4 regions of the Rothia endophytica genome follow, and region 1 is predicted to be linked to each of the others. Evidence: riboswitches for the same ligand, from Rfam matches in the RefSeq annotation. Region 1 holds a riboswitch; each other region holds the start of a gene.
What was found. A riboswitch is a leader RNA that binds a small molecule or an ion and turns the genes downstream of it on or off. The one in region 1 is predicted to bind S-adenosylmethionine.
Positions count from the first base shown of each region.

Region 2: another riboswitch for S-adenosylmethionine. It lies ahead of ABD982_RS03015 (hypothetical protein); the one in region 1 lies ahead of ABD982_RS08540 (methionine ABC transporter ATP-binding protein).
Region 3: another riboswitch for S-adenosylmethionine. It lies ahead of ABD982_RS08150 (nuclease PIN); the one in region 1 lies ahead of ABD982_RS08540 (methionine ABC transporter ATP-binding protein).
Region 4: another riboswitch for S-adenosylmethionine. It lies ahead of ABD982_RS07165 (O-acetylhomoserine aminocarboxypropyltransferase/cysteine synthase family protein); the one in region 1 lies ahead of ABD982_RS08540 (methionine ABC transporter ATP-binding protein).

Region 1 covers NZ_BAABKP010000003.1:81,446-84,649, forward strand. Annotated here, with positions in the region: gene ABD982_RS08525 (MFS transporter) at 1-425, opposite strand, end outside; gene ABD982_RS08530 (TetR/AcrR family transcriptional regulator) at 523-1,092, shown strand; gene ABD982_RS08535 (hypothetical protein) at 1,214-1,393, opposite strand; SAM riboswitch class I at 1,545-1,636, shown strand; gene ABD982_RS08540 (methionine ABC transporter ATP-binding protein) at 1,716-2,531, shown strand; gene ABD982_RS08545 (methionine ABC transporter permease) at 2,524-3,186, shown strand.
Region 2 covers NZ_BAABKP010000001.1:659,119-662,322, forward strand. Annotated here, with positions in the region: gene ABD982_RS03005 (amino acid permease) at 1-883, shown strand, start outside; gene ABD982_RS03010 (thymidine kinase) at 1,061-1,678, shown strand; SAM riboswitch class IV at 1,744-1,861, shown strand; gene ABD982_RS03015 (hypothetical protein) at 1,878-2,300, shown strand; gene ABD982_RS03020 (hypothetical protein) at 2,443-3,057, shown strand.
Region 3 covers NZ_BAABKP010000002.1:353,174-356,377, forward strand. Annotated here, with positions in the region: gene ABD982_RS08135 (cell division protein PerM) at 1-98, opposite strand, end outside; gene ABD982_RS08140 (SDR family NAD(P)-dependent oxidoreductase) at 200-973, shown strand; gene ABD982_RS08145 (PIN domain-containing protein) at 990-1,430, opposite strand; gene ABD982_RS08150 (nuclease PIN) at 1,427-1,627, opposite strand; SAM riboswitch class IV at 1,663-1,790, opposite strand; gene ABD982_RS08155 (DEAD/DEAH box helicase) at 2,031-3,204, shown strand, end outside.
Region 4 covers NZ_BAABKP010000002.1:144,516-147,719, reverse strand. Annotated here, with positions in the region: gene ABD982_RS07170 (S9 family peptidase) at 1-1,056, opposite strand, end outside; SAM riboswitch class IV at 1,267-1,381, shown strand; gene ABD982_RS07165 (O-acetylhomoserine aminocarboxypropyltransferase/cysteine synthase family protein) at 1,488-2,831, shown strand; gene metX (homoserine O-acetyltransferase MetX) at 2,850-3,204, shown strand, end outside.

The DNA.
Region 1 (3,204 bases):
TCAAACATATTTCTGATAATGGAAAGGGTGGCGGGCATCAGCATGGCTCCGAAGAGGCCCATAGCGGCACGGGCTGCGATGAGCCAGTCAGCTGTGGGGGCGAAGGCAGCAGCTGCCGAGATGACAGTGAAACCCGTGCCACCGACCAGCAGCAGACGGCGGCGGCCCAGGCGGTCCCCCAGACTACCGGCTGGCACCAGTAGACCCGCGAGAATGAGCGGGTAGATATCGGTAATCCACAGCAGCTGGGCGCCCGTGGGATTAAGCTGTGCAGAAATGACCGGCAAGGCAAAGGAAAGCACAGTGTTATCAACAGACACCAAAAGCACCGGTAGCATCAGCACAGCTAATGCCCACCAGCGTTTGGGGTAGGGCGTTGTTGAGACGGGGTTCACGGCTGGGATTTGGCCGGTTGCCGAGCGCATGGGCACCTCAATACTCTAGGGGTTAGTGATTCCTACCCAAGATACTGTACCGTCTGGACGGTTCTACATCAAGGGTTTTGCGTGTACCCTGGAATACATGAGTGCACGCGAAAAGATATTGGATGCCTACGAGAGAGTGCTTGTTGAGAACGGCGAACGCGCCGCTACTTTAGAGGCCATAGCTAAAGCTGCAGGTGTCTCCAAGGGGGGTTTGCTCTACCACTTCAAGGACAAGCGGGCTCTGGCATCTGGGCTTTTGCAGCGCCTTGAGACCCTAGCTGAACAAGACGCAGTTCTTATGAGCCAGGACCCCGCTGGGGCCACCGACTATTATGTGCGTACCTCGGTCTGGCAGGACTCGCCTCTGGACCGAACCATCATTTCAGTCACGCGCCTGGGCAATGATTTTCAACCAGCGGTGAATACCGCCATGAAGCGGGTGCAAGACCGCTGGCTCAGCCTGCTTGAGGATGAGGTGAAGGACCCCCACGTTGCGCGGGCGATTTTGCTGATTGGGGACGGCCTCTACTACAACGCGGTGCTATCACAGGCAGGGGATAGCAGCGAGAAAGCAACCTCAGCACAGGGGCAGAGCCCCTCCCCCAGCCCAGCAGATATCAAAGGTCTACTGGGGGCTATCAGCAAACTAGTAGGCAATGCAGCCTAGAGCTGCTCAGGCAACCCATAGATCCTGAGCTTCTACAATAACTAACCTATTGGTGAAGATGAGTACCTGATAGCAGTGATGCCGGGTGGCTTCCCTTGGCTCTCAGCTCTCTTCCGTTGGGCTACCGCCATCTCTCCCACCACTGCTGTAGCACCGCTGAGTTAGTCATTTCCTCATCTGAGAATTTTTTAGACCTATTCTCTTGGCCATGGATGGCATCATGCGCACCTTCCATACGCTCATCCAGCTCAGCTGTTACGCGAGCATTTTGGGTCAGTCCTTTAACTAGGTATTCAGGCACAGGGAAAGGCTATTCTTCCCGCTAAATCATTACACCCCACCCTTAATGTGGTGTGCCCTGGTTCATAATTCTTCATACCTAGACTTTTCACGTCATCCTCTGTCTTTCGTTTGCCAACCCCTACGAGGCATGATTAGAGTCAAACCCAACAAAACCATCAAGAGCGACCGAGAGACCTGGCTCAGTGACGTCGCAGCAACCAGCCCTTTGAGGCCCGGTGCTCCCGCCAGGAGGCGATGGAATCCCTTTTCCGCTCCGGCCTCCCCTCTGGATAGGCTTATGCTGTTCTAGGTTTCCCTCGCATGTCTACGAGGAGTAAACAGTGATTCAACTGGATAACGTTTCGGTGAGCTATGGACGCGGCGAGCGCAAATTCTGCGCAGTCAAGGACGTCTCTCTCCACGTTCCCAAGTCATCTATACAAGGCATCATTGGGTTCTCTGGGGCAGGTAAGTCAACGCTTCTTCGTTCGATAAATCTGTTGGAGCGTCCCAGTGCTGGGCGGATTCTCATTGATGGGACTGACCTGACCAATCTCAACCCAGCGCAGCTACGCGAAGCCCGCCACAACATTGGCATGATTTTCCAGCACTTCAACCTGGTCAATAACCTAACCGTGCGCAAGAACGTTGAACTTGCCCTGAAATTTGCTGGTGTTAGCCGTGCGTTTAGAAAAGAGAAGGCGCGCCAGGCTCTTGAAATTGTGGATTTGGCGGGCAAAGAAAATGCCTACCCCGGGCAGCTGTCAGGGGGCCAAAAACAGCGGGTAGCGATAGCCCGTGCCCTAGCACCTCAGCCTCAGATTCTTCTCTGCGATGAGCCGACCTCCGCCGTCGACCCACGCACCACTGGAAGTATTTTGCAGTACCTCAAAGATATTAATACTGAATTTGGAATTACCACTGTTCTGGTTACCCACGAGATGAACGTAGTCAAGGCTTTGGCCGATGAGATTGCGATTCTTGAGGGCGGCGCCTTGGTTGAGCAGGTGAGCACCAAAGATATTCGCCGTAAAAATTTCATTCCTACTAGCGACATTGGCGCCTACCTGCTTGATGACTCCATCAGGCTTAACCCCACCGTTGAGCTAGCCGCATCAGAACCCGTCCAGTCTGTAGAGGAGCTACACCATGTTTGAGCGCATTGTTGAAATTTATCCGGAACTTCTGACAGCACTGGGGCAGACCTTTACCATGATTGCAGTAGCTATTCCCCTGGCTATTGCCGGTGGTACCCCCCTGGGGATTCTGCTGTACCTTTGGGGGCCAGATGGGCTCTCCCCTCGACCTAAAGTGCACAAGGTACTCGACACCGCGGTGAACATAGCCCGCTCTTTTCCCTTTCTGATTTTGCTCATTGCCATCATTCCCTTCACCAGACTTTTGGTGGGAACAACCATCGGCACCGCCGCGGTCATCGTCCCTCTCACCATCAACGCAGTGCCCTACTTCGCCCGTTTTGTAGAGCAGAACCTCACACAGTTAGGTCAGGGCACTGTAGAAGCAGCCCTTGCTATGGGAGCTAAACACCGCCAGGTAATTTCTCATGTTCTGCTGGTGGACGCAATTCCCGCCCTGGTTGGGTCTGTCACCATCATGACGGTCAGCTTTATTTCTTACTCAGCTATGGCAGGGCTGGTAGGCGGTGGAGGTATAGGCGACTTCGCTATCCGCTACGGCTACTACCGTTACGAAACCCCGCTGATGGTCCTAGCGATTCTTCTTATGATTGCCCTGGTATCTCTGGTGCAGGTCAGCGGATCTCGTCTTTCACGGGCCCTCGATAAACGCTAACACTATAAAAACTTCACC
Region 2 (3,204 bases), on a different contig from region 1:
ACCCTTCAAGGGCGGTTTCATCTCCATCTTGGCCATCTTCATGGTCGCTGGCTTCTCCTTCCAAGGCACCGAAATGATTGGTGTTGCCGCTGGCGAATCAGAAAACCCCCGCCGCGACGTCCCCCGTGCCCTCAAGAGCGTCTTCTGGCGCATCATGCTCTTCTACATTGGTGCTATCGCGGTGATCGGTACTCTGATTCCTTACACCAACCCCAACCTCTTGCGCGCTGATGAAACCGACATCGCTTACTCGCCCTTCACCATGGTCTTCGATAACCTGGGTATCGCGCTCGCAGCTTCCGTGATGAACGCGGTCATTCTGACCGCTATCCTCTCTGCCGGTAACTCAGGCCTCTACGTCTCATCGCGTATGCTCTACTCCCTGGCAGTCGAGGGCAAAGCACCCAAAATCTTCATGCGCGTCAACAAACGCGGCATCCCCATGCCCGCCCTGCTGATGACCGCAGCTATCGGTCTCTTCGGCTTCGTCACCGCACTCGTAGGCCAGGGTGCCGCTTACACCTGGCTGATTAACATCTCAGGCCTCTCCGGGTTCATCACCTGGGTGGGCATTGCTATCTGCCACTACCGCTTCCGACGCGCCTACGTCGCCCAGGGCTTCGATGTGAATGGCCTGCCTTACAAGGCACCGCTCTTCCCCATCGGGCCCATCGTTGCGTTGCTCATGTGCCTCTTGGTCATTGGTGGCCAGAACTATAACGCCATCTTTGAGGGCCACTGGTTCGAGGTTGTCTCAGCCTACATTGGTGTACCTATCATCATTGGCGTCTACCTGGTCCACAAGATGGTCAGCGGCTCAAAGACCATTCCCCTCAATCAGGTGGATGTCTCTGGCATCGAGGTGGAACCCGTCAAGGGCTAACCTCAAACTGAACGGTGGCGGGGCGGGCGGGCTCTCGCCGGCTGCAAGCACGTCCACTCCGCCACCACTGCACCAGCATGGCTCACCTTTCGCTCGCGAAGGGGAGCCGCCATGCTGGTGTTTTTGTTTGCGGGTAGACTGGTGCCGTTTGATTTTTCTGGTGAAAGGGTAGCGCACGTGGCTAAGCTGTATTTCCGTTTTGGGGCGATGAACTCGGGCAAGTCTACGGCCCTGCTGCAGGCTGCCTATAACTATGAGGAGCGCGGTCAGCGCGTCCTGCTAGCTAAGCCCCGTGTGGATACCAAGGGTGATGCCCTCATTGTTTCTCGCCTGGGCGTGACCCGCCATGCTGACTTCCTTATTGGGCCCGAGGACTCAGCTAAGGGTCTCTTTCATGCCGCTGCTGAAGTAGCTGAAGACCCTGACCGGATGCATTGGCACCTGCCCGTCTCATGCCTGCTAGTAGACGAGGCACAGTTCTTGACCTCAGAACAAATCGATGACCTGATGCGCATTGCCGTGCTGGAGGACATCCCAGTACTTGCCTACGGTATCCGCACCGACTTTCGTACTCACGCCTTCCCCGGTTCTGCTCGCCTGCTTGAAATTGCCCACACTCTTGAAGAACTTAAGACTATTTGCCGGTGCGGCCGTAAAGCACTCTTTAACGGGCGGACGCTGGACGGAAAGTTCATCTTCGACGGCGACCAGGTGGCCATCGACGGCGTGCACGTGGGCTACGAGTCCCTGTGTGCTACCTGCTACCTGGAAGAATCTGGCGGCGCGCTGAGCTAGGCATCCATCATTTTTCTGCAGGATGCTTGAACTATTTCGTAAAGCTCTGTTAAAGTAGTAATCACGATTCAGAAGCCCAACGCTAAGCCCTTTGACTTGTTGGCTGGCAACCGCCTTTCGCAGACGGTGCCCTTAAAGGAAAATCGGTCACCCGGCTCAAATGATCCGGTGAAAGTAGCGATTATTTTAGGAGGCCCTCATGGGTCAGCTTTCTTTTTCTTCTTCCAATGCCGATGCAGAAACCACCAAAGAACGTGTTGGTACCCGCTGTATTCTTCACACTGCCGGTCACGGAATTGTGCCTGCTGTTGGTATGAACGCTTCAAACATGGTGTGGGAGAAAGCCACTGTCACTGCCCGTCGCGGCACCCGGTTGCGGCTGCAAACAGCGGATGGTGCATCTTATTTCTGGCACCACGACCCGCAGCGCGTGGCTTACCTCTGCGCTCCTGAAGCCGGCGAGAACTCTGATAGCGAGACTCATGGGGAGGCGGCTACAACGGAGCTGCTGTGGAATTCCACCTATAAACTTTTGGGCAGGCGTTTCGATCATGGTTTCGCACTGGCACACCTTTCGGATAAACCGCTAGATGGCTGCGAACTAGCGTCCTCTCTTTCCTAGGAAAAGATAGATCAATATAAGGGGTGGTGGGCCAGACTTTCTGGCCCACCACCCCCTATTTTTGGAACTAATGGATAGTTTTAGTGAGGTGTGCGGAGGCTGTGTGCTGTTAGCCTGGAATCACTACCGAGAAGGGAAGACAATGAAGTCTTATACTGGACTGACACTTCTGGCTACCACCGTTCTCTTGGCCGGGTGCGGCTCATCTGGCACAGGAACAACAGATAATGAAACGGTAACCCCACCTGCTTCGTCAGCTGCTGCGGCAAACTCTTCGGTGCCTACGCCGAGCCCGATGCCTTCGGCTACTAGCTCATATGAGGCCCAGCCTGATCTAGTTGAGGTGACTACTACTTTCCCGGTGGGCAAGGAGGTGGCGGCCGATGAGAAAATCGGTATCTTGGTCAGCCCAACCGGCAATATTGGGTGTGACATCTGGGCGGTGGAGGGTCTCGCCCGGTGCGGCGTGAAGTCCTATTATGATGAGGCGAAGTACCCGACCGGTGATATTACTGGCCCTGCCTGGGTCTTTGCATTAGATGATGAGCTGGATGAGGTATCGCTGAATTCGCGTGGTGATGCCATGTTCTTCATGATGGGGGAGCACGAGGGTAATGCCCCGCAGGTTGTTGAGTACGGTACGACTGCTACCTACGGTTCGATTGAATGCCGCTCTGAGGAGGAGGCGATGACCTGTACCAACACTAAAACCGGTCACGGTGTAACTATGAGCCGTGAAGGCTATTCAACCTTTTAGGACCACTATTAAAAAGCTGGTAGCCTTCCCTTTTGGGAAGGCCACCAGCCTTTTTTATAATCTACTTACTTGAGCTTAGTCAGCTCACCGTTCAAGGTAGCACTCGGGCGCATTACCTTATCTGCCAGCTCGTCTGAGGGCTTGTAG
Region 3 (3,204 bases), on a different contig from region 1:
GCCAGGTAACTCAGCGCTGCAACGAGGGCAAGCTCAACGGCACCCTGCAACCACAGGGGCATGGGTAAAGAACGCGGGGGGCGGGCTGGTGTTTTCATCGCTTTTATCATGTCATGTTTCGTTTGCTGATACCCAAGCGCTCGGCGCCTTTACAGCAAGTTCCCCGAATGATGTTGGGCATGTTAGGTAAAGTGCACCTATGAGCATTGACCCATCCTACGTTCTGATTACTGGTGCCTCCGCTGGCATCGGCGCCGAATTTGCGCGCCAGTACGCCGCGGCCGGTTACCATTTGGTGCTGACAGCTCGCAGGGTTGACCCGCTGCAAGATCTGGCTGAGCACCTGCGGGCGGAGTGCGGTGTCAATGTTGAGGTGCTTCCCGCTGACCTGCTCAATCCCGATGATTTAGAGCGCCTGGTAGCCCGTTTACAGCAGGATGAAGCTCCGGTGGAAATTCTGGTCAACAATGCAGGCTTCGGTTTAGGCAGCTCTTTCGACGCTGCCACTGCCCAGCAGCACCTGGCGCAGGTGGATGTTCTCGCTAAAGTTCCGTTGCTGCTCATGCACACCGCTATCACTACCATGCTGCCCAGGGGCAGGGGGCGCATCATTAACGTCGCCTCGGTGGCAGCCTTCACCCCCGGCGGCACCTACTCAGCGGTCAAAAGATTTTTGGTGTCTATCTCAGAGTCAGCCAACCTACAGTACGCACCGCGCGGCATCACCGTCACAGCAGTCTGCCCGGGTCTCACCCACTCAGAATTCCACGACGCCATGGGGCAAGTAGCCCCTTCCCTACCTGGTTTTCTCTGGTTGACCCCGCAGAGGGTAGTAGCGGACGCCACTGCTGCTAGTCACCGGGGCAAAGCACTCTGCGTGCCCTCAGTACCCTACAAGGTTGCGGTGGGCCTCACCAAGGTTCTGCCCCGGGCAGCGGTAGCCAGGCTGATTGCGCGCACACGCAACTATTAGAGGAACAGCAGGGGTGTCATGAGGTGCCGTCGAGCCAGGGATTTGAGGCGGGCACGCCCCAGCTGCGATAGACCTCTGCCTTAGATGAGATAATTTCAAGCTCATGTACCGCCGCTGTGGCGCTCATCAGACCTTCCAGGGCAGCGGTTGGTAATGGGGTGGACGCCGCTGAGCCCACCGCGTGTAACTTAGGTTCGGCGTGCCGTCCGGCCCATTCCAGGGAGACTCGGGCGTCCACGTCCAGCACGTGATCGCTAAAGCGGTCGGTGAGCTCAGCCAACCAGCGGTCTGTCTCGGGGTAGGGGTAGAGACCCTTTAGCTCACCAAGGCTCAGCACCGAAATGTAGAGAGTGCGGTAGGAGCTGCGGCGCAAAAACGCCACCACAGTGGGGTGAGGGTTTACCTTGCGGATCTCGGCAAGGACGTCCGAATCAAGAAGAAGACCTACCTGGCTCATGCAGCTTTCAGAACACCGTATTCAGTAGCAGGGATGCCGCTCGGGTTAGGAGCCAGCAAGAAATTCAGGAACTCGCTACGCTCGTTCGAAATACGAGTGTAGTCCTGAATACTCATCGCGGTAAAACCACCGCGGGCAGGTACAGATGCAGCAGAGATATTCTTCTGGACAGAGATGTGGGGGCGAGCATTTGACATGGTGCCTTTGCGCGTAAGGTGCGCGTTCCTTTCATAACGTGCTCTTGTCTACACCAAACAGCGCTGATATGCGCGATGCAGACCGCTTCGTCATCCGAGCCACCCGTGAACATGGGGTTGGCGTTCAACTAAAGTCGGAGCTTAGCAGTTGAAACTCTTGAAGCTGGTTAAAACTCTAACCTACACCCGCCCAGCCTGTAAACAGGTTTCTCACCATTTGGTTGAGCAGATCAAGACCGGTAGCTACCTGTCCACCAGTTGCACCCTTTGCTTCTGCGATAAGCTAGAAGACTAGGTTTATTCAGAAGTCGAATGTACTCGTTTTTCACCCACTGAGGGAAGCTTCAACGATTATCCGCTTTTGAATTTGCCCCGGTTTATTAGATTTCGCACCGAGGTTACTGTGTCATCCACTTCTGCTTTCCCCGAGATTCCCGTGACTGCCCCTGCCTTGATTCGGCAGGTGGGTCACGGGGCCTATACGCGCGGTCAGCGGTATATGCGCGATGGCATGGTGGTGCGCTACACCTACGATGAAGGCGCCCGGACGCTGACGGGTCAGGTGGCTGGTAGCGGTTCAACACCTTATGAGACGTCCGTGATTTTTCCGGCTGAGGTGCTGGCCGGGTCATCATCTTTTACCTCGTATTGCTCTTGCCCTGTGTCCCATAACTGCAAGCATGCGGTGGCTCTGATGCTGACCGCCATTGACCGGTCTGCTAAGGCAAAGAAAGCGCTGACTGCTAGCTCTTCAACCTGGCGGTCTTCTGCTGAAAACGAGGTAGCTTCTCTCCCGGTGGAGAACAAACAAAAGCTGGTGGCGGACTTGCGGCAGCAGATGGCCCAGAGGGAAGCCGAGCTGGCGCTCCCGGCTGGTGACGCCACTGAAACGATGCCGCCTGCTGATGGGACAGCGTCCAAGTTACCTGCCTGGCGGCGGTCTCTTGCCTATTCTCTCTCTAGCCGGCCGAGCTTTGATAGCAGAACGCACGGGGTGTCCGGCGCCCTGGATTTACGGCTGGTGGTGCCGGGTAAGTACGGCTGGAGCAAAAATAACGGTGCCCCCAAGATTAGTTTGGAGGCGCGCCCGGTCATGATGGGTGCCCGCGGCAAGTGGATTAAGGGTGGGCTGACCTGGGAGAAATTCTCTGGCACAGCAGCCGGGGCGTCCGGCACGGGCCTACTCCCCGAGCATGCCAGTTGGTTTACCGAGTTCTATGCGGTCATTCGCGGTTCTCAGTCCATCTATTCCTCACACCGCGAGTGGGCATCCATTTCAAATGTTGATTCCTCTCTGCTCTGGCAGCTCTTGCGGTCCGCAGATGAGTTGAATTTGCCTATCCTACTTGATGGACAAGAGGCAGGTTTAGCGGTAGCTGACGAGCCTGCGGTAGAGCTCAGCCTTGAAAGAGTACCTGAACGCGGCAGTAGCAGCGATGCTCTGCGCCTTACCCCCATTCTGCGCTGGGGTGGCTACACCCTGCCGGCCAACCTGACCCACAAACTAGGCGTCACCCGCCGCGGTTTTATTGCACTGAGTGGGGCTGCCCAAAAACATTATGTGGATGCTGCCACCG
Region 4 (3,204 bases), on a different contig from region 1:
GAAGCTAACGCTCTCGATGCGTACATCGTCGCGGTGCGGCATAAGAGCCACCCAATCAGCCCGCAGACGCTCAAAGGGTACATAGGCCTCGGGGAGAGGGGCTATGACGATTTCTGAGTTGGGCGCATCAAAGTCATGGGTGAGCACCAGGTAGGCTCTTCCATCGACATCGATGATGTCGGTGCTGTACTCAATCCTTTGCTCCCTGCTAATAATCAGCGTGGGCTCTACCTCGCCTAACTCGTGAATATTGACCACGCGGGTTTCAGTGTACTCAGAGTTACCGGAGGTCAACACCACGTGGGTACGGGAGGACGACATCCCCGCTCCCAGCCACATGCCCTGATCCTCTTCGGTATAGAGAGCAATGTCATCAGCCGGGCTACTTCCCACTCGATGAGCACGAATCTGATAGGGGCGCCAGGAATCATCGGCTACAGCATAGATAAGGTGGTTAGCGCCCGAGGCAAAGAAAGCTCCGGCGAAGATATCTTCAATCTTTTCATCCAGCATCTGGCCGGTTTCAAGGTTTTTAAAGTGCTGGGTGTAGCGCTCATCGCCGGTGTCATCGACCCCAAAGGTCAGCAGTCGTCCGTCGCGAGTAACCTGGAAGGAACCTAGTGAGAAGAAAGGTAGGTCTCGGGCAAACTCGTTGCAGTCCAGCACCACTTCTTCACCCTCAAGCGGCTGACCGGGCACCACCTGCGGTGGTGTATAACGCTCAACAACGCTGCCTTCTGTTAAGGCAGGAACCCGGCACATAATGGGGTACTGCTCGCCGGCCACCGTCCGATTGAAATACCACCAAGCACCCCTGCGGGAGGGAACGGACATATCCGTTTGCTGAGTGCGGCCTTTAATCTCTTCAAAAATAGCGTCGCGCAGCGGCTGCTGATCAGCGGTAACCCCATCGGTGTAAGCATTCTCTGCTGCGAGATGGGCAAGCACCTCTTCGCTCTCTTTATCACGCATCCATTCGTAGTAATCAATGAAAGTATCGCCATGATGAGTGCGCTCGCTGGCGATGCGCGGGGGACGGGGTGGGGTGAGCGTCATGAGATGCCTTTCTGATGGTTTCTTCTCCAGTCTAGTGGAGAGAGGTTTCCCCATAAGAGCAGGAGCGCGCTCCTAGTCCGTGCGTGGTCTTAATCCAAACTGTGTAAGAGTGAAAGTTACACCTGCGTAACTTTTGCAACAAATGAAACATGCTGACATCTTGCGGTGCTTTCTTGACGCCATCAAACCCGCTAAGGAAGACTAACAACAGGTCAAGAGCGCCAGCACTAAGCCTCAGCTAGCTGGCCGGCAACCCTCCACCTGCGGTGGGGTGCCCTGAGTGAAGACCTGACACATCCCAGACGGGCATGTGTAAGCGCGGGACCGATGTGCCTTCTCCTTTGGTGCATCACCTTCCGGTAGACCGGGAGTTACGGCATGCGGCCCCACCTTGCGAGATATTTTCCTCACTAGAGACTGGAGCTACCAACATGACGACCTCACAGAACATCCCTACTCCCAGCAAGCCTGCCGGCTGGAAATTTGAGACCCAGCAAATTCACGCTGGTCAAGAACCTGACCCTGTCACCGGTGCACGAGCTTTGCCGATTTATCAGACCACCTCTTTTGTCTTCAAGGATTCACAGCAGGCGGCTAACCGTTTTGCTCTCTCTGAGCTGGGCCCCATCTATACCCGTATTAATAACCCCACCCAAGAAGCGGTAGAAAACCGTATCGCGGCCCTAGAAGGCGGAGTGGGAGCGCTGCTGCTCGCATCTGGTCAGGCAGCTAATACTTTCTCGGTTCTTAACATTGCCGGGGCAGGGGATCACATCGTTGCCTCGCCCTCTCTTTACGGCGGTACCTACAACCTCTTCAAATACACCCTGGCGAATTTAGGCATTGAAACCACTTTCGTTGATGACCCTGCAGACCCCGACAGCTGGCGCGCTGCTGCTCGCCCTAACACCAAAGCTTTCTTTGGGGAGACCCTACCCAACCCCCGCGGGGACGTGCTGGATATTGAACCCATTGCAGAAGTAGCTCACAGCGTGGGTGTTCCCCTTATCGTGGATAACACCGTAGCAACACCTTATCTGCTGAACCCCATCAAGCACGGTGCTGATGTTGTGGTGCACTCTGCGACCAAATATCTAGGGGGCCACGGAACCTCTGTGGGTGGTGTCATCGTGGACGCAGGCACCTTCGACTACGGCGCTTACCCCGAAAAATACCCCCTCTTCAATCAGCCTGATGAGAGCTATCACGGCCTGGTCTACGCCCGCGACCTGGGTAAAGACGGCGCCTTTGGCGTCAACCTCTCTTACATTTTGAAAGCCCGCGTGTCCCTGCTCCGTGACCTGGGAGCATCAATTTCTCCGACCAATGCCTTTAACATAGCGATCGGGATCGAGACCCTCTCACTCCGCATGGAGCGACACGTGCAGAACGCCGCTGCAGTTGCCCGCTTCTTATCCGAGCATCCCGCAGTTGAATCGGTAGTTTACTCGGGTTTGGAAAGTTCACCCTACTACGGGCTGTCTCAGAAATACCTATCCCGTGGCGCCGGTGCAGTCCTGGGTTTCACTCTCAAGGACGCGGATGCTCCTACCGCCCAAAAATTTGTAGATGCGCTGTCCTTACACTCCCTCCTGGTCAACATTGGCGACGTGCGCAGCCTGGTAGTACACCCGGCGTCCACCACGCACAGCCAATCAACGCCAGATGAGCTAGCCGCCATCGGCATCAATCCCGCCTTTATTCGCCTCTCGGTGGGTATTGAGCATATCGATGATATTTTGGCTGACCTCGAACTGGGCTTCGACGCACTTTAAAGTACGAAAGGTAAATCGATGACGATTAAAACCTCGACCACTGATACCGCTGCTGGCACCCGTGAGGACGGCGTACTTAAGTACGCCCCGATCGGCGACCTAGCCCTTGAAAACGGTGAAACTCTGCCCGATGTCGTCATTGGCTATGAAACCTGGGGAACCCTCAATGAAGCCGGCGATAATGCGGTGTTGATTCTGCACGCGCTGACCGGTGACACCCACGTCTCTGCTGGTCGCGCGGCTTCGGATGCTCCGGCAGAAGTGCGGGCGGCAGCTGAAGCAGGTGGTTGGTGGCCTACCGCTGTGGGCCCAGGGCGAGTCATCGATACCGATAAGTACTTTGTGGTGTCCCCCAATATGGTGGGGGGGTGCT